DNA from 2 places in the Streptomyces recifensis genome. Region 1 is predicted to be linked to the other one. Evidence: predicted binding sites of a transcription regulator. Region 1 holds the regulator's gene; the other holds the start of a gene.
What was found. Region 1 encodes HspR, which represses chaperone genes until heat shock. Its sites were predicted from a motif close to TTGAGNNNNNNNNNCTCAA; they were not measured.
Positions count from the first base shown of each region.

Region 2: the regulator HspR is predicted to act here: its motif matches at 8,713-8,731, upstream of lon (endopeptidase La).

Region 1 covers NZ_MUNH01000127.1:3,459-16,607, forward strand. Annotated here, with positions in the region: gene clpB (ATP-dependent chaperone ClpB) at 1-2,360, opposite strand, end outside; gene CCN33_RS08345 (pyridoxamine 5'-phosphate oxidase family protein) at 2,476-2,889, shown strand; gene CCN33_RS08350 (Rieske (2Fe-2S) protein) at 3,029-3,364, opposite strand; gene CCN33_RS08360 (helix-turn-helix transcriptional regulator) at 3,714-4,727, shown strand; gene CCN33_RS08365 (helix-turn-helix transcriptional regulator) at 4,729-5,757, opposite strand; gene CCN33_RS08370 (sugar ABC transporter substrate-binding protein) at 5,977-7,083, opposite strand; gene CCN33_RS08375 (heat shock protein transcriptional repressor HspR) at 7,403-7,861, opposite strand; gene dnaJ (molecular chaperone DnaJ) at 7,867-9,048, opposite strand; gene grpE (nucleotide exchange factor GrpE) at 9,094-9,744, opposite strand; gene dnaK (molecular chaperone DnaK) at 9,741-11,582, opposite strand; gene CCN33_RS08395 ((Fe-S)-binding protein) at 11,865-13,149, shown strand, end outside.
Region 2 covers NZ_MUNH01000665.1:455-11,870, reverse strand. Annotated here, with positions in the region: partial or broken gene fxsT (FxSxx-COOH system tetratricopeptide repeat protein) at 1-1,687, shown strand, start outside; gene CCN33_RS28040 (multifunctional oxoglutarate decarboxylase/oxoglutarate dehydrogenase thiamine pyrophosphate-binding subunit/dihydrolipoyllysine-residue succinyltransferase subunit) at 1,847-5,668, opposite strand; gene CCN33_RS28030 (HAMP domain-containing sensor histidine kinase) at 5,983-7,095, opposite strand; gene CCN33_RS28025 (response regulator transcription factor) at 7,092-7,832, opposite strand; gene CCN33_RS28020 (spermine/spermidine synthase domain-containing protein) at 7,941-8,627, opposite strand; gene lon (endopeptidase La) at 8,754-11,183, shown strand; partial or broken gene CCN33_RS28010 (lysozyme) at 11,247-11,416, opposite strand, start outside.

The DNA of each region.
Region 1 (13,149 bases):
CGGCGGCCGAGCCGGTCGATCTGGAGGCGGGCGATCCGGGCCAGCTCCGCCTCGCTGAGCGCGGAGAACACCACCAGGTCGTCCAGCCGGTTCAGGAACTCCGGCTTGAACGAGGCCCGCACCGTGTCCAGCACCCGCTGCCGCTTCTCCGCCTCGTCCAGCGCCGGGTCGACCAGGTACTGGCTGCCCAGGTTGGAGGTGAGCACCAGGATGGTGTTGCGGAAGTCGACCGTACGGCCCTGACCGTCCGTCAGGCGGCCGTCGTCCAGCACCTGGAGCAGGATGTCGAAGACCTCGGGGTGCGCCTTCTCCACCTCGTCCAGCAGCACCACGCTGTACGGGCGCCGCCGCACGGCCTCGGTGAGCTGGCCGCCCTCCTCGTAGCCGACGTAGCCGGGAGGCGCGCCGACCAGGCGGGCGACGCTGTGCTTCTCGCCGTACTCCGACATGTCGATGCGGATCATCGCCCGCTCGTCGTCGAAGAGGAAGTCCGCGAGCGCCTTGGCCAGTTCCGTCTTGCCGACGCCGGTCGGGCCGAGGAACAGGAAGGAGCCGGTGGGCCGGTCCGGATCCGCGACCCCGGCGCGCGAGCGGCGCACCGCGTCGGAGACGGCCTGCACGGCCTCGCTCTGGCCGATGAGCCGCTTGCCCAGCTCGTCCTCCATGCGCAGCAGCTTCTGCGTCTCGCCCTCCAGCAGGCGGCCGGCCGGGATGCCGGTCCAGGCGGCGACGACGTCCGCGATGTCGTCGGAGCCGACCTCCTCCTTGACCATGGTGTCCCGCGCGGCCTCCTCCTCGGCCTCCGAGGCGGCCTCCAGCTCCTTCTCCAGCTCGGGGATCTGCCCGTACAGCAGCTTGGAGGCGGTGTCGAAGTCTCCGTCGCGCTGGGCGCGCTCGGCCTGGCCGCGCAGATCGTCCAGGCGCTCCTTCAGCTCACCGACGCGGTTGAGGGACTGCTTCTCCTTCTCCCAGCGGGCGGTGAGCCCGCGCAGCTCCTCCTCCTTGTCGGCGAGGTCGCGGCGCAGCCGCTCCAGGCGCTCACGGGAGGCCGGGTCGGTCTCCTTGCCGATCGCCAGCTCCTCCATCCGCAGCCGGTCGACCCCGCGCTGGAGCTCGTCGATCTCCACCGGGGAGGAGTCGATCTCCATGCGCAGCCGGGACGCGGCCTCGTCCACGAGGTCGATCGCCTTGTCGGGCAGGAAGCGGGAGGTGATGTACCGGTCGGACAGGGTCGCGGCGGCCACCAGCGCGCTGTCCGCGATCTGCACCTTGTGGTGCGCCTCGTACCGCCCCTTCAGACCGCGCAGGATCGCGATGGTGTCCTCGACGCTCGGCTCGGCCACCAGCACCTGCTGGAAGCGCCGCTCCAGCGCCGGGTCCTTCTCGATCCGCTCGCGGTACTCGTCCAGCGTGGTCGCGCCGACCATGCGCAGCTCGCCGCGGGCCAGCATCGGCTTGAGCATGTTGCCCGCGTCCATCGCGGAGTCGCCCCCGGCGCCCGCGCCGACGACGGTGTGCAGCTCGTCGATGAAGGTGATGACCTGCCCGTCGGAGTCCTTGATCTCCGAGAGCACGGCCTTGAGCCGCTCCTCGAACTCACCGCGGTACTTGGCGCCCGCGACCATCGCGCCGAGGTCCAGCGAGACCAGCCGCTTGTCCTTCAGGGACTCCGGCACGTCGCCCTTGACGATGCGCTGGGCCAGCCCCTCGACCACGGCGGTCTTGCCGACGCCCGGCTCGCCGATGAGGACGGGGTTGTTCTTGGTGCGGCGGCTCAGCACCTGCACGACCCGGCGGATCTCCTGGTCCCGGCCGATGACCGGGTCGAGGCGGCCCTCGCGGGCGGCGGCGGTGAAGTCGGTGCCGAACTTCTCCAGGGCCTTGTACTGACCCTCGGGGTCGGCGGTGGTCACGCGGCGTCCTCCTCTGGCCTTCTGAAAGGCGTCTTGCAGCTTCTTGGCGGTGGCTCCCTGCTCCCGGAGCACGTCCCCGGCGGCGCCGCCCTTCGCGGCGAGACCGGTCAGCAGGTGTTCGGTGGAGAGGTAGTCGTCACCGAGGTCCCCGGCGCGCTCGTCGGCGTCCGCCAGGACGGCGAGCAGCTCCCGGCTGGGCTGCGGGGGCGCGACGGTGGAGCCGGTCACGCTGGGCAGCGTGCCGAGCGCGCGCTCGGCCCCGGCGCGCACGGCGGCCGGGTCGGCGCCGACGGCGGCGAGCAGGTCGGTGATGTTCTCGTTGTCCTGGCCCGCGAGCAGCGCCAGCAACAGGTGAGCGGGCGTCAGGTCGGGGTGCCCCTCCGTCACGGCCCGCTGGCTTGCGGCGTTGATCGCGTCCCGGCTCCTGTTGGTCAGCTCGGCGTCCACGTGCGTGTTCTCCCCTTCCGCCACTGCTCCACTGATGACTTAACCAGTGTACACAAACTTGAGTCGGGTGCACTCAATTAGGCGCCGGGAACTTCAGGTTGGCTAGGTTTCGGCCATGCCCTCATACTCCGTGGACCTGGACGCACCGGACGAGTCGTACGTCGCCTTCTGGCGGGAGCGGCACCTGAGCACGCTCACCACCCTGCGCCCGGACGGCAGCCCGCACGTGGTGCCGGTGTGCGTGACCTGGGACCCCGGGGCCGGCATCGCCCGCGTCATCACCAGCGGCACCAGTACCAAGGCGGCGCTGGTGCGCGCGGCGGGAGAGGAGGGCGCGCGGGTGGCGGTGTGCCAGGTGGACGGCCGGCGCTGGGCCACGCTGGAGGGGCGGGCACGGGTGCGCGAGGACCGCGAGGCGGTCGCGGAGGCGGAACGGCGCTTCACCGAGCGGTACGGCCGCGAGCCCCGGGAGAACCCGCTGCGGGTCGCCCTGGAGATCCGGGTGGAACGCGCGCTCGGACGCGGCTGAAGAATTCCGGCCACGTGGCCGAAGGGCCGAAACCCCGAAATATGCGCAGAAACTGCAGCGGCGTCACCGTGTTCAGGTCACGGTGACGCCGCTGCGGGGGGAAGTACCTGAGGCGATCTTTTACGACGGGGGAATCGCGTCAGGCACTGCGGGGGGTGGCAGTTGTGGTCCTGAGGTCGGCGACCTCGGGCTCCGCGAGACGGTGGTCCCGCTGGTCCAGATTGACGAAGATCATGCCGTACCGGACGGCACACCGCACCGGCTGCGGCGCGCCGCGTGGCTTGCGCAGGCAGCGGTACGCCCGTACGTCCTCGTCCTCGTCACGGGTGACCACCACCGGCTCGCCGAACACCGTCACCATCAACGAGTCGCCGCTGTGGGGGATAGCGGTGACCAGGTCGATGAAGTGCCAGCCGGAGCGGTAGGCGGTGGCCATCTCACGACGGAAGGAGCGGTCGTCGGGAGGCGTGGTCATGGTGATCAGTCCCACCGCGTGTCGAGCGGGGCGACGTCCCACCTCGTGTCCGCGGGTGTGGTGTCCCACCTGGTGTCCGCCGGCGTGGTGTCCCACCGGGTGTCCTGAACGCCCGCCGCTCGCACGGCCCCCCGGTCACCCGGCGAGTGCGCGCTCGTCGCACCGGAGAGGCCCGCCAGTGTTCCGACGGCCGCAACGGCGGAGAGAGCGGCAACAAGCGCCGAGCGAAGCATTCTGTTACGCATGGTCGGCTTCGTCCTCACTTGAAAGTCCCCTCTTCCCCCGTCGAGTTAGACGATGGCTCATTCAGGCACATCATCGCCACACGATCGGTGCATCATGTTCCTGCATGTTCAGGACCCTGGGGGGTGGAGATTTGGCAACAAACGGGACAGAGGCGACACATCCCCACGCGGTGACAGAGATGTGCGCGGAAGGAAGCCGCCTCTACGCGAGCGCGCTGCGCACCGGCCGCATCCCGCGCGCGGACGCCGAGGCGGCTCCGTGCCTGATGGAGTTCGCCCTGCTCCACCCGGACCCGGACGATCCCGGCTGGCTGCGGCCGGTGGCGCCGGCCGTCGCGCTGGCCCAGCGGCTGACCCCGATCGAGCGGGAGATCGCCGAGCGGCGGCGCCGGTCCATCGTGCTCTCCGAGATCTTCGAACCCTTCATGACGCTGAGCGCCCGCGAGGACGCACCCACGCACGCCATCACCGTCCTGGAGGGCCTGGACCGCATCAACGCGGCCCTGGACCTCGCCACCGGCCAGTGCCGCACCGAGGTGCTCACCGTGCAGCCCGGCGGCCGCCGCAGCCCCGAGAACCGCCTCCTGGAGGCACTGGACCGGGACCGCCCGCTGATCGAGCGCGGGGTGCGCATCCGCACCCTGTACCAGCACACCGCCCGCTACAGCGCCGACCGCCTCGCCTACGTGGACCGCTTCACCGACGGCAAGGCGGAGTACCGCACCATCGACGAACTGGTCGAGCGGCTGATCATCTGCGACGAGACGGTGGCCTTCATCCCCGTCCGCGAGGACCGCCAGGTCGCCCTGGAGCTGCGCCACCCCGGCCTGGTGCGCTACCTGGTCAAGGTCTTCGAGTTCATGTGGAGCCGCGCGGTCCCGCTGAGCGCCGGCACGCCCTACGAGACCGCCCCGGACGGCATCACCGACATCCAGCACTCCATCGCCAAGCTGCTGGTGGAGGGGCACGTCGACGAGGCCATCGCCCGGCGCCTCGGGATGAACGTCCGCACCTGCCGCGCCCACATCGCCAAGCTGGCCACCGCGCTGGGCAGCGGCAGCCGGGCCCAGCTCGGCTATCTGATCGCCCGCTCCGGCATGCTCAACGAGGAGGACTAGTTCAGGGCGCGTGCACGCCCTCGGCGGGCGCGGGCGCCGGTCCGTGCGAGGGGCCGTCCAGCCCCACCTGGGCGATCCGGACGCCGAGTTGGGTACGGCTGGTCGCGCCCAGGGTCTCGGAGAGCCGGGCGATGTGCGCGCGGCAGGTGCGCACGCTGATGCCGAGCCGCTCGGCGATCACCGCGTCCTGGTGGCCCTCGGCGAGCAGCGCGGCGATGGCGCGTTCGCGGTGCGAGATGCCCTCGATGCCGGTGTCGGGCAGCGGGGCGGTGAGCGGGATCGCCAGCCGCCACAGCCGCTCGAAGACCGTCACCAGGTACTCCACCAGCGCCGGGTGGCGCAGCTCCAGGGCCATCGTGCGGTCGGTGTTGGCGGGGATGAAGGCCACCGTGCGGTCGAAGAGGATGAGCCGGTCGATGACCTCGTCCAGCGTGCGGGCCTCCACCGCGTCGCCCATCAGCTCCAGGTAGTTGAGCAACCCCTGGCCGTGCCGGGCGACATGGGTGTACAGGTCGCGCATCCGGACGCCCCGGCCGCGCAGTTCGAGCGCCCGGTGCAGCCCCTCGGTCAGCTCCGCCTCGCGCCGGATGCCGCCGGGCTGCACGGTGAGCACCTCGGTCGCGCACCGTTCGGTCGCCTCGTCCATCGCGGCCTGGATACGGGTGAGTCCGTCCAGCACCCGGATCGCGGAGCCTTCACCCGGTGCGCCGAGGGCGGGCAGTTGACGGCCGAGCCCGGCGTACCAGTCGAACGCGGCGACCGCCGAGCCCATCCGGCGCCGGCTCTCGTTGACCTCGTCGTAGACCCCGCGCAGCAGCCGGGTCATCACCTCCTGCGGGGAGGTGGGGACCAGCCAGTCCATGTCGTCCGGGTCGGGGTGCAGCAGGGCCAGCTCCAGCAGGCAGGGCACCGGCTCCGCGTCCGCGCGGGGCACCCGGCCCCGGCGCACGGCACGGGAGTACACACGGTCCCCCTGCCCGCACAGCCGGTCGGCACCGTGGGGATGCTCCTCCGTCGCGTGCCCGGCCATCGCCCATTCCACCCCCGGTCGCCGCCACTTCGCAGCGCAACTATGCGCGGCGCCGCCCGCCTCCGCAACACGGCTCCTCCTGCCCCGCGCACCGCGAAACACCGGTATGCCCGGATCGCCGGGGGCCGGACGGCACACGAAAAGGGAGGCGGCCCCGCCGTCACCGGGGCCGCCTCCCTCATCCGTCTCCGGGTCGCTCCCCGGCCGCCTGTCGGCGCGTCAGCGCAGGCCCGCGGCGGCGCAGGCCGACTTGTAGGAGGCGGTGCAGATCTGCTCGACGGTGTAGATGCTGTCCTCGACGACCGTCTCCTTGATCTTGCTCTTGGTCAGCGCGGTCACCTGGACCAGCTTGGCCGGGATCTGCTTGTCGGTGGGGCTGTCGACGCGGTCCTGGGTGAGGGCGTCGAACTGGATGTCCTTGCCCTGCACCTTGGCGACGGCCATCTGGGCCGCCGCCTCGGCCTCGTCCGGGTAGGACTTGTAGACGCTCATGTACTGCTGGCCCGCCAGGATGCGCTGCACGGCGTCCAGTTCGGCGTCCTGGCCGGTGATCGGGGGCAGGGTGGTGACGCCGGCGTTCTTCAGGGCCTTGATGACGCCGCCGGCCATGCCGTCGTTGGCGGCGTAGACGGCGGCGATGTTGTCCTTGCCGATCCGGCCTATCGCCTCGGTCATGTTGGCCTCGGCGTACTCCGGCTTCCAGTCCTTGGTGTCGAAGCTGTCCGCGATCGTCACCTTGCCGCTCAGCTCGGAGAGCGCGCCCTCCTTGAACTGCTTGGCGTTGGGGTCGGTCGGGGAGCCGTTCATCATCACGATCTTGTCGGAGAGCCCGGCGCCCGAACCCAGCCGCTCCAGCAGGGAACGGCCCTGCACCTCGCCGACCAGCTCGTTGTCGAAGGAGATGTACGCCTGGATCGGCCCCTCGGCCAGCCGGTCGTAGGCGATGACCGGGATGCCCGCGTCCTTGGCCTTCTTCACGGCCGGCGCGATCGCGTGCGCGTCGACGGCGTCCAGCAGGATGACGTTGACCTTCTCGTCGATCATCCGCTGCATCTGCTCGGCCTGCTGACCGGCGTCCGCGTCGGCGTTGGCGTACTCGACCTTGCCCTTCTTGTGGGTCAGTTCGGCCACCTTGCTCTTGATGATGGGGTAGTCGAACTTGTCGTAGCGGGTGTTCGCCTTCTCCGGCAGCAGCAGGCCGACGGTGACCTGGTCGCCCATGGTCGGGCTCGCGCTCGCGTCGTCTCCCGCCGCGTTCAGGACGCCGCAGCCGGCGAGCGGGAGGACCATCGCGGAGACGGCCACGGACATGGCGATACGACGCATTCGAGGGCTCACTTCAGGTGCGTTTCGACGGGGTGCTGCGTGCTACCCGGGTGTCTGAAAAGACAACTTGGAGGCGACCTGCGGCGTCAAGCAAAACAACTTAACGAGATGGCAACACCACGCTGCGTTCAGCCGGTGAAGACCTGGCGGAACCTTGCGCAACCCGCTGTAAACGCCCTTCACAACCTCCCCGCGCGAACCTCGTGTTACGTACACACAGGCGAAAGAAGTCAGCCACGCGGTGAACGCCCGCTCGGTGAACGAGCGAAGGGGCCGGGAGGCTCGTGCCTCCCGGCCCCTTCGAAGGTGCTCGGACACCTCAGTCCGCGGACGGCTGCCGCTTCGGCCGCCACACCACCAGCGCGCTGGTCTGCTGGACCTCCTGGTACGGGACCAGGTCGCGCCGGTAGGAGGCGTGCACGGCGGCCTCGCGCTGACGCATCGTCGCCGCCGCGCCGTCCAGCGCCGATTCCAGCTCCGCCACGCGGGACTGGAGAGCCGCGACGTGGTTCTCCAGTTCGATGATGCGCTTGATGCCGGCCAGGTTGATGCCCTCGTCCTGCGACAACTGCTGCACCTGGCGGAGCAGTTCGATGTCACGGGCCGAATAGCGCCGCCCCCGCCCCGCCGTGCGGTCCGGGGAGACCAGACCGAGGCGGTCGTACTGCCGGAGCGTCTGCGGATGGAGTCCGGAGAGCTGTGCGGCGACCGAGATGACGTAGACCGGGGTCTCCTCGGTCAGCTCGTACGGGTTGCGCCGACGACCTGGTGTGTCCATCGGGCTCATTCTCCCTTCGCGGCCTCGAACAGCTCCGCCCGCGGGTCCTCGTCCGCGGTCGCCTCGCGATACGCCTCCAGCGCGTCACGAGCCTTCCCCGAGAGGTCCTTCGGGACACTCACCTCCACGGTGATCAGCAGATCGCCGTGGCTGCCGTCCTTGCGTGCCGCGCCCTTGCCCCGCGCCCGCATGGTGCGGCCGTTGGGCGTGCCGGGCGGCAGCTTCAGGGTGACCGGGGACCCGCCGAGGGTGGGCACCCGCACCTCGCCGCCGAGGGCCGCCTCGGTGAAGGTGACCGGGACGGTGACGGTGAGGTTGTCGCCCCTGCGGCCGAACACCTTGTGCTCGCCCACGTGGACGGTGACGTACAGATCGCCCGCCGGACCGCCGCGCTCGCCGGGCGCGCCCTTGCCGCGCAGCCGGATGCGCTGCCCGTCGGTGACACCCGCCGGGATGCGGACCTGCATGGTGCGCGAGGACTTGGCCCGGCCGCTGCCGCTGCACTCGGTGCAGGGGTGCTCGGCGATCAGGCCGCGGCCCTTGCAGTCGGGGCACGGGTCGGTGAGCGAGAAGCCGCCGCCCGAGCCCCGCGCGACCTGCCCGGTTCCGACGCAGGTCGGGCACACACGCGGCGTGCCGTTCTTGTCGCCGGTGCCCGAGCACGCCTTGCAGGGCGCCTGGGAGGTCATCCTGAGCGGTACGGTCGCGCCCTCGATCGCCTCGGTGAAGCTGAGCGTCACCTCGGTGTCGACGTCCTGCCCCCGGCGCGGCTGGGTACGGGTGGTACCCGCGCCGCCCCGGTTGAACAGGCCGCCGAAGACGTCGCCCAGGCCGCCGCCGAAGCTGCCGCTCTGCGCGCCGCCCGCACCGCCGGCGCCCCCGAAGAGGTCGCCGAGGTCGAAGTTGAACTGACCGCCGCCCGCGCCCGGCCCCGGCCGGAAACCGCCGTTGCCGAACAGGGCCCGCGCGTCGTCGTACTCCTTGCGCTTCTTGGGGTCGCCGAGGACGTCGTTCGCCTCGGAGATCTCCTTGAAGCGCTCCTCGGCGCGGGTGTTGCCCTTGTTGGCGTCCGGGTGGAACTCGCGGGCGAGCTTCCGGTACGCCTTCTTGATCTCGGCCTCGGTGGCGTCCTTGGGGACGCCGAGGACCTTGTAGAAGTCCTTCTCGATGAAGTCCTTGGTACTCATCCCCGACGTCCCTCCTTCCGGACCTGCATGATTTCCGTGATTACGTCAGCCCTCCTCCGGGCCACCGTTCTCCTTGTCGTCGGCCGCGCTCTCCTCGGCCTCCTCCGCCTTGACGGTCTGCGCGCCGGGCTGCGGCTCGGCGACGGCCACCCGCGCGGGGCGGATGGTGCGCTCACCGATGCGGTAACCGGGCTGGAGGATGGCCACGCACGTCGTCTCGGTGACGTCGGGCGCGTAGGAGTGCATCAGGGCTTCATGGATCGTCGGGTCGAAGGGCTCGCCCTCCTTGCCGAACTGCATGAGGCCCATCTTGGCCGCCACGGTCTCCAGCGACTCGGCGACCGACTTGAAGCCGCCGAGCAGTTCGCCGTGCTCCCGTGCGCGGCCGATGTCGTCCAGCACGGGCAGCAGCTCGGTCAGGAGGTTCGCGATGGCGACCTCCTTGACCGCGACGCGGTCGCGCTCGACGCGGCGGCGGTAGTTCTGGTACTCGGCCTGCAGCCGCTGGAGGTCGGCCGTGCGCTCACCGAGCGCCGTCCGCACCTGGTCCAGCTGCGCCACCAGAGCGGCGTCCGCACTTGCGTCCCCCGCCGGGGCCGCCTCCTTCTCGGAGGCGGCCTTCGGCTCGGCGTCGTCGGGGTTCGCGCCGGAGGGGACGTCGGGCTTCTCCTCGAAGCCCGGGGTCTCCTCCGTCACGCGGCACCGTCCTTGCGCTCGTCGTCGACGATCTCGGCGTCCACGACGTCGTCGTCCTTGGCCTCACCGGCGTCGGCGGACGGACCGCCGGCGGCCTGGGCGCCCTGGGCGTCGGCGTACATGGCCTGGCCGAGCTTCTGCGAGACGGCCGCGACCTTCTCGGTGGCCGTACGGATCTCGGCGCTGTCCTCGCCCTTGAGCTTCTCCTTCAGCTCGGCGACAGCCTCCTCGACCTCGGTCTTGATCTCGCCCGGGACCTTGTCCTCGTTGTCCTTGAGGAACTTCTCGGTCTGGTAGACGAGCTGCTCGCCCTGGTTGCGGGACTCGGCGGCCTCGCGGCGGGCGTGGTCCTCCTCCGCGTACTTCTCCGCCTCCTGGCGCATGCGGTCGACCTCGTCCTTCGGCAGCGAGGAGCCGCCGGTGACGGTCATCTTCTGCTCCTTGCCCGTGCCCAGGTCCTTCGCGGTCACGTGCATGATGCCGTTGGCGTCGATGTCGAAGGCGACCTCGATCTGCGGGACACCGCGCGGGGCCGGCGGCAGACCGGTCAGCTCGAACATCCCGAGCTTCTTGTTGTACGCCGCGATCTCGCGCTCGCCCTGGTAGACCTGGATCTGCACGGAGGGCTGGTTGTCCTCGGCGGTGGTGAAGATCTCGGACCGCTTGGTCGGGATCGTCGTGTTCCGCTCGATCAGCTTGGTCATGATGCCGCCCTTGGTCTCGATACCGAGGGACAGCGGGGTGACGTCGAGGAGCAGGACGTCCTTGACCTCGCCCTTGAGGACACCGGCCTGGAGGGCCGCGCCGATGGCGACGACCTCGTCCGGGTTGACGCCCTTGTTGGCCTCGTTGCCGCCGGTCAGCTCCTTGACCAGCTCGGCGACGGCCGGCATACGGGTCGAACCGCCGACGAGGACCACGTGGTCGATCTCGCCGAGCTGGATGCCCGCGTCCTTGATGACATTGTGGAACGGCGTCTTGCAGCGCTCCAGGAGGTCGGCGGTGAGCTGCTGGAACTGGGCGCGGGTGAGCTTCTCGTCCAGGTGCAGCGGGCCCTCGGCGGACGCCGTGATGTAGGGCAGGTTGATCGAGGTCTCCGTGGAGGAGGACAGCTCGATCTTGGCCTTCTCGGCGGCCTCACGCAGGCGCTGGAGGGCCATCTTGTCCTTGGCGAGGTCCACGCCGTGGCCGGCCTTGAACTGCTGGACCAGGTAGTCGACGACACGCTGATCCCAGTCGTCACCACCGAGGTGGTTGTCACCGTTGGTGGCCTTCACCTCGACGACGCCGTCACCGATCTCCAGCAGCGAGACGTCGAAGGTGCCGCCACCGAGGTCGAAGACCAGGATGGTCTGGTCGTCCTTGTCGAGGCCGTACGCGAGGGCGGCGGCGGTCGGCTCGTTGACGATGCGCAGGACGTTCAGACCCGCGATCTCACCGGCCTCCTTGGTCGCCTGACGCTCGGAGTCGTTGAAGTACGCCGGGACGGTGATGACCGCGTCGGTCACCTTCTCGCCCAGGTAGGACTCGGCGTCGCGCTTCAGCTTCTGCAGGATGAACGCGGAGATCTGCTGCGGGTTGAAGTCCTTCCCGTCGAGCTGGATCTTCCAGTCGGTGCCCATGTGGCGCTTCACCGAGCGGATGGTCCGGTCCACGTTCGTGACCGCCTGGCGCTTGGCGACCTCGCCGACGAGCACCTCACCGTTCTTCGCGAAGGCGACGACGGACGGCGTGGTCCGGGCACCCTCGGCGTTGGTGATGACGGTGGGCTCGCCGCCCTCCAGAACGCTGACGACGGAGTTAGTCGTGCCCAGGTCGATGCCGACCGCACGTGCCATGGTTGGTTCCTCCAGAGGACTTGAGTGGGAATGGCTCAAGTGTGCCACTCCGAGTGCACTGGGTCAACAGACATGAGCCGACGGGGCTCAACTCTTATATGGCGCTTATATGCAAGGCGACGTTCGGCCTGGCCGGGCGGGTTCCCCCGTCCCGGCGAAGGCAACCCTCAGCGACTCATCTCACCCCGCGCCGTGCTGCATCGCGCAGGAGGATGGGGGTAGTCTCAGACGGACTGCATAAGTTACCGCTTAGTAATTTCGAGGCCGCCTCAGGAGCCCCTCATGCAACTCGCCGCGATCATCGTGTCGCTGGTCCTGACCGTGGTCGGTGTCGCGCTGCTCGCCCGGGCCATCGGACAGTTCGTCCGGTACTTCAAGCTGGGCCAGCCCGTCCCCGCCGGTACCCGGACCGACAACCCGTACCAGCGCAGCGTGACGCTGGTCCGGGAGTTCCTCGGCCACACCCGGATGAACAAGTGGGGCATCGTCGGTGTGGCCCACTGGTTCGTGGCCGTGGGCTTCCTGACGCTGCCGCCGACCCTGGCCCAGGCGTTCGGCCAGCTCTTCAAGGCCGACTGGACGCTGCCCTTCATCGGCGACTTCCTGCCCTTCGAGCTGTACATCGAGTTCATCGGTGTGATGACCGTGCTCGGCATCGCCGTGCTCATGGTCATCCGGCTGCTGAGCCTGCCCAGCCGCCCGGGCCGCAAGTCCCGCTTCGCCGGGTCCAAGGCCGGCCAGGCGTACTTCGTCGAGTACGTCATCCTCACCATCGGCCTGGCGATCTACACCCTGCGCGGCCTCGAGGGCGCCCTGCACCACGTGGACCACTACGAGGCGGCCTACTTCGCCTCGTACCCGCTGGTCCTCGCCTTCAAGGCGCTGAGCGTCACCACGCTTCAGAACCTGGTCTACCTGGTCGCCATGATCAAGATCGGGACCTCGTTCATCTGGATGATCGTGGTCTCGCTCAACACCAACATGGGTGTGGCCTGGCACCGCTTCCTCGCGTTCCCGAACATCTGGTTCAAGCGGGAGGCGGAGGGCGGTGTGGCCCTCGGCGGCCTTCAGCCGATGACCTCCGGCGGCAAGCCGATCGACTTCACCGACCCCGGTGAGGACGACGTCTTCGGCGTCTCCCAGGTCGAGCAGTTCTCCTGGAAGGGCCTGCTGGACTTCTCCACCTGCACCGAGTGCGGCCGCTGCCAGTCGCAGTGCCCCGCCTGGAACACCGGCAAGCCGCTCTCCCCGAAGCTGCTGATCATGTCCCTGCGGGACCACGCCCACGCCAAGGCGCCCTACCTGCTCGCGGGTGGCGGCAAGACCATGGAGGGCGACGAGAAGGCGTCCGAGGAGCAGCTGGCGAACGTGCCCGCCGCGGCCCTCGCCGAGGCCGAGCGCCCGCTCGTCGGCACCGCCGAGGAGAACGGCGTCATCGACCCGGACGTGCTGTGGTCCTGCACCACCTGCGGCGCCTGTGTCGAGCAGTGCCCGGTGGACATCGAGCACGTCGACCACATCGTCGACATGCGCCGCTACCAGGTGATGATCGAGTCCGCGTTCCCGT
Region 2 (11,416 bases), on a different contig from region 1:
GCTGCTGAAGGAGATGAACCACGACGACCTGCCCGAACAGCTCGCCGGGCTGCTGGACGACCCGCTGCTGTGGAACAAGGCCGTCAACCAGCTCCGCCAGTACTCCGTGGTCCGGCTGGAGTCGCACGAGGCCACGCTGGACGAGGCCGTCGCCTCCGGCGAGTCGGTCTACCTGCACCGGATGGTCCACCAGATCGTGCACAAGGACATGCCCGAGGCCGACCGGAGAGAGTTCATCGAGGTGGTCCGCCGCGCCCTCGCCGAGGCCGACCCGGGCCGCCCCACCGACACCCGCAACTGGGACGCGTACGCCGAGATCGTGCCGCACCTGAAGTACGCCGACGTGCTGCGCAGCAAGGACCGCCGGGTGCAGGGGCTGGTGCTCAACTGCCTGCGGTACATGCTGTTCGCCGGGGAGTACACGGCGGGCGTCAACCTCGGCGGCCGCGCCCTCGCCGCCTGGCGCGAGCTGCTCGGCGAGTCCCACCCCCGCGTCTGGGAGGTGACCTACCACTACGCCAACCTGCTGCGCTCGGCCGGCCGCTTCCAGGAGACCGAGGCCATCGACCGGGCCGCCCGCGAGCAACTCCTCGCCGAACGCGGCGAACACGACCTCGACCACCTCAGGATGGCCGGCGGACTCGCCGCCGACCTGCGGGAACTCGGCCAGTACGACGCGGCCCTCGAACTCGACGAGTGGCTCTACCCCACCTATCGCGAGCTGTTCGGCGAGCACGACTCGCGCACCCTCAACGCCCAGAACAACCTCGGCTTCACCCTGCGCCTCCTCGGCCGCTACGAGCAGGCCCGCGGTTTTGACACCCGCACCCTGGAGGCCCGCCGCCAGCTCCTCAAGGGCCGCCACCCCTGGACCCTGTTCTCCGAGGTCTCCTACGCGGTCGACCTGCGCCTGCTGGGCCGCTACGCCGAGGCCGAGTCGATCCAGACCAAGAACGTCCGCGAGTACCGGATCGTCATGGGCCCGGACAACCAGAACACCCTGCGCGCCGAGCACAACCTCGCGCTGTGCCGGCTGCGCGGCGGGGACCGGGCCGGGGCGGGCGAACTGCTCACCCGCGTCCTGGAGGGGCTGGAGCGCAAGCTCGGGGACAGCCACACGCACACCCTGGCCGCCGCCGTCAGCGAGAGCTGCTTCGCCCGCGAGCACGGCGACATCGACCAGGCCCGCGAGGCCAGCGAGTCCGTCCTCGCCCGCTACGAACTGCTGCTGCCCGAGGGCCACCCCTTCATCATCGGCGCCCGCGCCAACCACGCGCTGGTGCTGCGCAGCGTCGGCGAACGCGACCACGCCCACGTACTGATCGAGCAGAGCCTCGCCGACATGAGCGCCGCGCTGGGGGAGACCCACCCCTACGCGCTCGGCTGCGCCGTCAACGCGGCCGCGCTGCGCAACCTCGTCGGGGACACCGAGGCCGCCGCCGACCTCAGCCAGATCACCATCCTGCGCGCCACCGACACCCTCGGCCGCACCCACCCCCTCACCCTGACCGCCCGCGTCGCCTACGCGGCCGACCTGCGCGCGCTGCGCGACCGCCAGCAGGCGGAGAAGGTCGAACAGGAGGCCCTGTCCGACCTCGCGGCCACCCTCGGCCCCCAGCACGTCCACACCGTCTCCGCCCGCTCCCGCAACCGCCCGTACTGGGACTTCGAGCCCCAGGCGAGCTGAGCGCCGCCGCGCGGGTGCGAGGCCACGGTCGGACCGGTGCCCCCCCACGGCCGTGGCGGAGCGGGAGACGGCCGGGCACCGCCCGGACGGCGAAGGGCCCGGCCCTCCGGATCAGATCCAGGAGAGCCGGGCCCTTCAGCGTTGCTCAGTGAGCCGGGGTCACGCCTCGAAGACCTCGTTCACCAGCTGCTCCTGCTCCGCCTGGTGGCGCTTGGCGGAGCCCACCGCCGGGGAGGAGCCGTGCGCGCGCGAGATGCGGCGCAGGCGCTCGCCCGCCGGGACGTCGGCACCGACGGCCAGGTCCAGGTGGTCGATCAGGTTGAGCGCGATGAACGGCCACGCACCCTGGTTCGCCGGCTCCTCCTGCACCCAGAGGTACTTCTCGGCGTTCGGGTACTTGTTGACCTCGGCCTGGACCTCGGCGCCGGGCAGCGGGTACAGCCGCTCGATGCGGATGATCGCCGTGTCGGTGGCGCCGCGCTTCTTCCGGCCGGCCTCCAGGTCGTAGTAGACCTTGCCGGAGCAGAAGACGACCTTGCGGACGGCGGCCGGGTCGACCGTGTCGTCGCCGATGACCGGACGGAACTCGCCGGAGGTGAACTCCTCCGCCTTCGAGGCCGCCGCCTTCAGGCGCAGCATCGACTTCGGGGTGAAGACGATCAGCGGCTTGTGGTCCGGGTTGTGGACCTGCCAGCGCAGCAGGTGGAAGTAGTTCGCCGGCGAGGTCGGCATGGCGACCGTCATGTTGTTCTGCGCGCAGAGCTGCAGGAACCGCTCCGGACGGGCCGAGGAGTGGTCCGGGCCCTGGCCCTCGTAACCGTGCGGCAGCAGCAGGACCACACCGGAGGTCTGGTTCCACTTCTGCTCGGCCGAGGAGATGAACTCGTCGACGACCGTCTGCGCGCCGTTGACGAAGTCGCCGAACTGCGCCTCCCACATCACCAGCGCGTCCGGGCGGGCCAGCGAGTAGCCGTACTCGAAGCCCATCGCCGCGTACTCGGAGAGCAGGGAGTTGTAGACGTTCAGCCGCGCCTGGTCCTCGGAGAGGTACTGCAGCGGGGTGTACTCCTCGCCGGTCTCCCGGTCGATGAGCACCGCGTGGCGCTGGCCGAAGGTGCCGCGCTGGGAGTCCTGGCCCGCCAGGCGGACCGGGGTGCCCTCCAGCAGCAGCGAGCCGACGGCCAGGGTCTCGCCCATGCCCCAGTCGATCGTGCCGTCCTCCACCATCGCCGCCCGGCGCTGGAGCTGCGGCTGGAGCCGCGGGTGGACGGTGATGTTGTCCGGGACGTTGACCTGGGACTCGGCGATCCGCTTGACGACCTCCGCGGAGATCGCGGTCGGGACCGCCGCCGGGAAGCCGTCCTTGGGCGGCTGGGACTCGCCCTGCGCCGGCTGCGAGGTGACCTCGCGGACCTCGGTGAAGACCTTCTCCAGCTGGCCCTGGTAGTCCTGGAGCGCCTGCTCGGCCTCCTCCAGCGTGATGTCACCACGGCCGATGAGGGACTCGGTGTACAGCTTGCGCACCGAGCGCTTCTTGTCGATCAGGTCGTACATCAGCGGCTGGGTGAAGGCCGGGTTGTCCGACTCGTTGTGACCGCGGCGGCGGTAGCAGATGAGGTCGATCACCACGTCCTTGTTGAACGCCTGACGGAACTCGAAGGCGAGCCGCGCGACGCGGACCACGGCCTCCGGGTCGTCGCCGTTCACGTGGAAGATCGGGGCCTCGATCATGCGGGCCACGTCCGTGGCGTACATCGAGGAGCGCGAGGACTCCGGGGCGGCGGTGAAGCCGACCTGGTTGTTGATGACGATGTGGACCGTGCCGCCGGTGCGGTAGCCGCGCAGCTGCGACATGTTCAGGGTCTCGGCCACCACGCCCTGGCCCGCGAAGGCCGCGTCGCCGTGGATCGCCACCGGCAGCACGGTGAAGTCCGTGCCGCCCTTGTTGATGATGTCCTGCTTGGCGCGGGCGACGCCCTCCAGGACCGGGTCGACCGCCTCCAGGTGCGAGGGGTTGGCGACCAGCGAGACCGCGATCTGCTCGCCGTCCAGCCCGGTGAAGGTGCCCTCGGCGCCCAGGTGGTACTTCACGTCACCGGAGCCGTGCATCGACTTCGGGTCGAGGTTGCCCTCGAACTCCCGGAAGATCTGCGCGTACGACTTGCCGACGATGTTGGCGAGCACGTTCAGCCGGCCGCGGTGGGCCATGCCGATGACGACCTCGTCCAGGCGCGACTCGGCGGCCGAGTCGATGACCGCGTCCAGCAGCGGGATGACGGACTCGCCGCCCTCCAGCGAGAACCGCTTCTGGCCGACGTACTTGGTCTGCAGGAACGTCTCGAAGGCCTCGGCGGCGTTCAGGCGGCGCAGGATGCGCAGCTGCTCCTCGCGCTCCGGCTTGGAGTGCGGGCGCTCGACGCGGTCCTGGATCCACTTGCGCTGCTTGGGGTCCTGGATGTGCATGAACTCGATGCCGGTGGTGCGGCAGTACGAGTCGCGCAGCACGCCCAGGATGTCGCGCAGCTTCATCATCGACTTGCCGGCGAAGCCGCCGACGGCGAACTCGCGCTCCAGGTCCCACAGGGTGAGCCCGTGCTCGGTGATGTCCAGGTCGGGGTGCTTGCGCTGCTGGTACTCCAGCGGGTCGGTGTCGGCCATGACGTGGCCGCGGACCCGGTAGGAGTGGATCAGCTCGAAGACACGGGCGGCCTTGGTGACGTCGTCGTCGTGGCTGGCGTCGATGTCCTTGAGCCAGCGGACCGGCTCGTAGGGGATGCGCAGCGCCTCGAAGATGTCGTCGTAGAAGCCGTTCTCGCCGAGGAGAAGGTTCGCGACCTGGCGCAGGAACTCGCCGGAGGCGGCGCCCTGGATGACCCGGTGGTCGTAGGTCGACGTGAGCGTCATGACCTTGGAGACGCCGAGCTTGTTCAGGGTGTCCTGGCTGGTGCCCTGGAACTCCGCCGGGTAGTCCATGGACCCGACGCCCATGATCACGGACTGGCCGGGCATCAGGCGCGGCACGGAGTGCACGGTGCCGAGGCCACCGGGGTTGGTCAGGGAGACCGTGACGCCGGTGAAGTCGTCCATCGTGAGCTTGCCCTCGCGGGCGCGGCGGACGATGTCCTCGTAGGCCTGCCAGAACTCGAAGAAGTTCAGCGTCTCGGCCTTCTTGATGGCCGCGACGACGAGCTGGCGGTCGCCGTTGGGCTTCACCAGGTCGATGGCCAGACCGAGGTTCACGTGCGGCGGCTTGACCAGGGTCGGCTTGCCGTCCTTCTCGCCGAACGAGTGGTTCATCGCCGGCATGGCCTTGATGGCCTGCACCATGGCGAACCCGATGAGGTGCGTGAAGGAGATCTTCCCGCCGCGGGCCCGCTTGAGGTGGTTGTTGATGACGATGCGGTTGTCGAACAGCAGCTTCACCGGGACCGCGCGGACCGAGGTGGCCGTCGGCAGCTCCAGCGAGGCGTTCATGTTCTTCGCCACGGCCGCGGACGGACCGCGCAGCGTCACGTACTCGGGGCCCTCGGGGGCCTCCGTGGCGGGCGCGGCGGCGGCCTTCGGCTTGGCCGCGGGCGCCGGCTTCGCCGGGGCCTGGGCGGCCGGAGCGGCCTTGGCCGCGGGTGCCTGCGCCGGCGTGGCCGGGGCCTGCGCGGGCTTGGCGGCCGGAGCCGACTGGGCCGGGGCCTGCGCCGGGGCGGGCGCGGCAGGAGCCGGTGCGGCCTGGGCCGGCGGAGCGGTGGGGGTGGTACCCGCGGCCCCCGCGGCCGCGGTACCCGCCGGAGCCGAGGCGGCGGGCGCCCCCGGCTTGTAATCGGCGAAGAAGTCCCACCAGGCACGGTCTACCGAATTCGGGTCCTGGAGGTACTGCTGATAGATCTCGTCGACGAGCCACTCGTTCGGTCCGAACGCCGCGGCGGCGTTCTTCCCGGCTTGGTCGTCGGTGGAGACGTTCGAGTTACTGGGGGACTGTGGCGACACGGCGGTAACCGCCCTCTTCCGCTTCACAAGGTGATGGACAGCGGGAATAAAGGCTACGCCTCCCGGAGGGGGAAGGTCAGGTCGGGCCCGTTCATCGTCGTGCAAGTCACATCGCGAACCGCGTTTCGGGCCGCGAAATGGCGGGAAACAAGCGGGGTTCCGGATACGGGTGGGAAGTCGCGGGCACGCGGAATCGGGGCCCTGAGCGCCCTCGCTCCGCGCATCGCGCCGGCCCGTGCCTGATCACACGTGTCCGACTGGCGGAACGTATGTGATCTTGATCATCCGACTGAACCCCATGGGGGCCGGGAGCGTCAACTCGACGCCGGAACGGCCCCCGGGAGGGTGACGATGATCCGGCAGCCGCGCTCGGATTCGGCCACACCGATCCGGCCGCCGTGCAGATCGACCGCCCAGCGGGCGATGGCCAGCCCCAGACCGGTGCCGCCGTCGCTGCCCGGACCGTGCGGGCGGGTGACCGCGCCCCGGTTGAACCGCTCGAACACGCGGTGCCACTCCGAGCGGGGGATGCCCGGACCCTCGTCAAGCACCTCCAGCTCCAGCGACTCCGGACGGGCGCCGCGCCGGGCCTTCACGGTGACCCGGCCGTGCGGCGGGCTGTGCTTGACCGCGTTGTCTATGAGGTTCGCCACCACCTGGTGGATGCGCTCGGGGTCGGCGTGCGCGGTCAGCTCCGGCGGGGACACGTCCAGGTGCAGATGCACGTCGGTACGGGTGTGGCTGCCGGAGCCGGAGGCGATGCCGGCCCGCGCGGAGGCGACCATGTTGGCCTCCTTGAGCACCCCGGAGAGGTACGGCCACACCTCGAAGCGGCGGGTCTTCAGGGGGACCACGCCGTTGTCGAGGCGGGAGAGGTCGAGCAGGGTCTCCACCAGCCGCCCGAGCCGGTCGGTCTGGCGCAGCGCGGTGCGCATGGTCTCCGGGTCCGCCTCGGTGACGCCGTCGACGATGTTCTCCAGCACCGCGCGCAGTCCGGCGATGGGGGTGCGCAGCTCGTGCGAGACGTTCGCCACCAGCTCCTTGCGCTGGAGGTCCTGTGCCTCCAGTTCGTCCGCCATGACGTTGATCGTGACGGCGAGGTCGCCCAGTTCGTCGCGGCGGCCCTCGCTCACCCGGCGGGTGTAGTCGCCGTGCGAGATGGAGCCGGCCACCGCGTTCATCTCGTCCAGCGGCGCGGTGAGCGAGTGGGCCACGAACTGGGTGATCAGCAGCGTGGCGATCATCGAGAAGACCGTGATGAAGCGCAGCTCGGTCTTGGTGTGCACCGCGATCATGGAGAGACCGGTGGTGATCAGCACCGAGATGACGACCAGCGCGCCCAGCTTGGTCTTGATCGAGAACGGGCGTACGCCGCCCCAGGGTCCGCCCCCGGAGCGCCGGCGCCCCGTTTCCCGTCCGCGGCTCACGGGGTCGGCGTCTCCAGCGCGTACCCGACTCCGTGCACCGTGCGGATGCGCTCGGCGCCGATCTTCCGGCGCAGGGCCTTGATGTGACTGTCCACGGTCCGGGTGCCGGAGGCGTCCGCCCAGTCCCAGACCTCGGCGAGCAGCTGCTCGCGGGAGAGCACCGCGCGCGGGGTGTTGGCCAGGCACACCAGCAGGTCGAACTCGGTGGGCGTCAGGTGCACGTCGTCCGACTTCACCCGCACCCGGCGCTGGGCGTGGTCGATCTCCAGCTCGCCGAGGCGGAGTATCCCGGAGCGGGGCGTGGTCGCGGCCAGCGCGGCGCGCTCCATGCGGCGCAGCAGGACGTGCACCCGCGCGGCCAGCTCCCGCATGGAGAACGGCTTGGTCATGTAGTCGTCGGCGCCGACCCCGAGGCCCACCAGCATGTCGGTCTCGTCGTCGCGCGCGGTGAGCATCATGACCGGCACCGGACGGGACGCCTGCACGCGGCGGCAGACCTCCAGGCCGTCGAAGCCGGGCAGCATGATGTCGAGGATCAGCAGGTCCGGCTGCCATGCCTCGGCCGTGTCGACCGCCGACGGACCGTCACCGGCGGTCTGCACGAGGAATCCCTCGGCGCGGAGCCGGGCCGCGATGGCATCGACGATCGTGGGGTCGTCCTCGACGACCAGTACCCGGCGCTGCGCGCCCTGTGACGTCGTCGCCGCACCGGTCTGGGAGGTGTGTGTCTGCTCCATCGCCCGCCCCTGTTGCTTTCCGGAATCCGTGGGGTGATCCCATGACTGCGATTGACGCTTGAATGATCCGCGTCACGCTGCACATTACGGGGACACGCCGGGCCGTCGCTATCCAGGTCGGACGGCGAGATGGACCACGTCGGGAACGCCACGGGCAACGGGGACCTCTTCGGTACGCACCTGTCGGAACCCGGCATTCCGCAAGGTTCCTTCAAATTCCGGAGAGGGCTGCGCGGACCACGTCGCCAGCACCCCGCCGGGCCTCAACACCCTTGCGCAGGCGGCGAGTCCGCGCGGCGTGTAGAGACCTTCGTTGCCCTCCGTGACGGTCCAGCCGGGCCCGTTGTCGATGTCGAGGCATACCGCGTCGAACGTGTCGGATGTCTCATTGACGAAACGCAGGAGATCCGCCTCGACGACGCGCGTGCGCGGGTCGGCCAGCGCGTCCGCGGAGATCTCCGCCAGCGGGCCGGTGCGGTGCCAGTCGATGACGGCGGGCTCGCGCTCGACGACGGTGATGCGCCCCCAGCGGGGATCGGCGGCCGCGTGGGCCAGCGAGAAGCCGACGCCGAGGCCGCCGATCAGCACCTCCGGCGCCGGGCGGTCGTCCAGCGCGTCCCGCGCCGCGTCCACCAGCAGCCGCTCCGAGCGGCCGTCGGAGGTGTCCATCAGGAAGCACCCGTTGGCGATGATCTGGAGCAGCGCCCCGCTGCGGCGCAGCGCCACCTCCCCGTACGGTCCCTCGCGCCGGTCCAGGACCACCGTGTCCGCGGCGCCGTCGTGCGTGGCAGTCATGCCGCCATCCTGCCCCGCCCGCCCGGCGAGTCCTCGTTCGCCCAGAGCGAACGATGTTCGGGGAACATTGAACCGCTCAGGAGCATTGAGTCAGTGTTACTCAAGTTGACTGCCGAAGGGGAGATCATGGCTGCTGAGTCGGGTGAGTCCATGGAGTTCACGCTCGTTCTGCCTGTGCTGCCGCTCGACGGCGAGGTCGTGCTGCCCGGCATGGTCGTGCCGCTGGATCTGAGCGACGCCGAGATCCGGGCCGCCGTGGAGGCCGCCCAGGCCGCCGCCCGCGCGGAGTCCGGCAAGCCCAAGGTGCTGCTGGTCCCGCGCATCGACGGCACCTACGCCAAGACCGGCGTGCTCGGCACCGTCGAGCAGGTCGGCAGACTCGCCGACGGCGACCCCGGCGCCCTGGTCAAGGGCCGCCACCGGGTGCGCATCGGCGCGGGTACCACCGGTCCCGGCGCCGCGCTGTGGGTCGAGGGCGCCCGGGTCGAGGAGACCGTGCCCGAGCCGCTGCCCGGCCAGGTGACCGACCTGGTCAAGGAGTACAAGGCGCTGGCCACCACCTGGCTGCGCAAGCGCGGCGCCTGGCAGGTCGTGGACCGGGTCCAGGCCATCGACGACGTCTCCGCGCTCGCCGACAACTCCGGTTACTCGCCGTTCCTCACCACCGACCAGAAGACCGAGCTGCTGGAGACCACCGACCCGGTGGCCCGCCTGAGGCTCGCCGCCCAGCAGCTCCGCGACCACCTCGCCGAGCAGGACGTGGCGGAGACCATCGCCAAGGACGTCCAGGAGGGCGTCGACAAGCAGCAGCGTGAGTTCCTGCTGCGCCGCCAGCTCGAAGCGGTCCGCAAGGAGCTGCGCGAGCTGAACGGCGACGGCCCGGACGCGGCCGAGGAGTCCGACGACTACCGGGCCCGCGTCGAGGCCGCCGACCTGCCCGAGCGTGTCCGCGAGGCCGCGCTCAAGGAAGTGGAGAAGCTGGAGCGCTCCTCCGACCAGTCGCCCGAGGGCTCCTGGATCCGCACCTGGCTGGACACCGTCCTGGAGATGCCGTGGAACGAGCGGACCGAGGACGCGTACGACATCCAGGGCGCCAAGGAGATCCTGGACGCCGAGCACGCCGGCCTGGAGGACGTGAAGGCGCGCATCACCGAGTACCTCGCGGTGCGCAAGCGGCGCGGTGAGCGCGGTCTCGGTGTGATCGGCGGACGGCGCGGCGGTGCCGTGCTGGCGCTGGTCGGCCCGCCCGGTGTCGGAAAGACCAGTTTGGGAGAATCTGTCGCACATGCGATGGGCCGCAAGTTCGTCCGCGTCGCGCTCGGCGGTGTCCGGGACGAGGCGGAGATCCGGGGCCACCGGCGCACCTACGTCGGCGCGCTGCCCGGCCGCATCGTCCGCGCGGTCAAGGAGGCCGGGTCGATGAACCCGGTCGTGCTGCTCGACGAGATCGACAAGGTCGGCTCGGACTTCCGGGGCGACCCGGCGGCCGCCCTGCTCGAAGTGCTGGACCCGGCACAGAACCACACCTTCCGGGACCACTACCTGGAGGTCGAGCTCGACCTGTCCGACGTGGTCTTCCTCGCCACCGCCAATGTGCTGGAGGCGATCCCGGAGGCACTGGCCGACCGGATGGAGATCGTCCGGCTCGACGGCTACACCGAGGACGAGAAGGTCGTCATCGCCCGCGACCACCTGCTCCCGCGCCAGCTGGAGCGGGCCGGTCTCACCGGCGACGAGGTCACGCTGGAGGAGGGCGCGCTGCGCAAGCTCGCCGGGGAGTACACCCGCGAGGCGGGCGTGCGCACCCTGGAGCGGACCGTGGCGCGGCTGCTGCGCAAGGTCGCGGCCCAGCACGAACTGGGCGAGCGGGAACTGCCGTTCACCGTCCGTGAGGACGACCTGCGCGCTCTGGTGGGCCGTCCGCACCACGTGCCCGAGTCCGCGCAGGACCCGGCCGAGCGCCGTACCGCCGTCCCCGGGGTGGCGACCGGGCTCGCGGTCACCGGCGCCGGTGGCGACGTGCTGTACGTCGAGGCGTCGCTCGCCGACCCCGAGACCGGGGCGGCGGGGCTGACCCTGACCGGGCAGCTCGGTGACGTGATGAAGGAGTCGGCGCAGATCGCGCTGAGCTTCCTGCGCAGCCACGGCGCCGAGCTGGAGCTGCCGGTGGCCGACCTGAAGGACCGGGGCGTGCACATCCACTTCCCGGCGGGCGCGGTCCCCAAGGACGGGCCGAGCGCGGGCGTCACCATGACCACCGCGCTGGCCTCCCTGCTCTCCGGCCGGCTGGTCCGCACGGACGTGGCGATGACCGGTGAGGTCTCGCTGACCGGGCGGGTGCTGCCGATCGGCGGGGTGAAGCAGAAGCTGCTCGCCGCGCACCGCGCCGGGGTGACCACCGTGATCATCCCCAAGCGCAACGAGGCCGACCTGGACGACGTCCCGGCCGAGGTGCTGGAGAAGCTCGACGTGCACGCGGTGACCGACGTCCGCCAGGTGCTGGAGCTGGCGCTCGCGCCCGCCGCCACCGTGGCGGAGGTGCCGGTCGCGGCCTGAGCGGCGCGAAGGCCCGGGTCCCCTTTCACCAGGGGGCCCGGGCCTTTCGCGTACGCGGCAGGCTCAGCCGTTGGCCAGCGCCTGCACCCGGTCCAGGGCGCCGTTGAACCGGTCGTGGTCACCGACCGTCGGGCCGGAGGAGGTGTACTGCCACATCGTGTGGAAGTCCCAGCCGGCCGGCAGCGTGCCCGGCGCGGTGGCGTACCGGGCGATCCACAGCGGATTGACGGCGC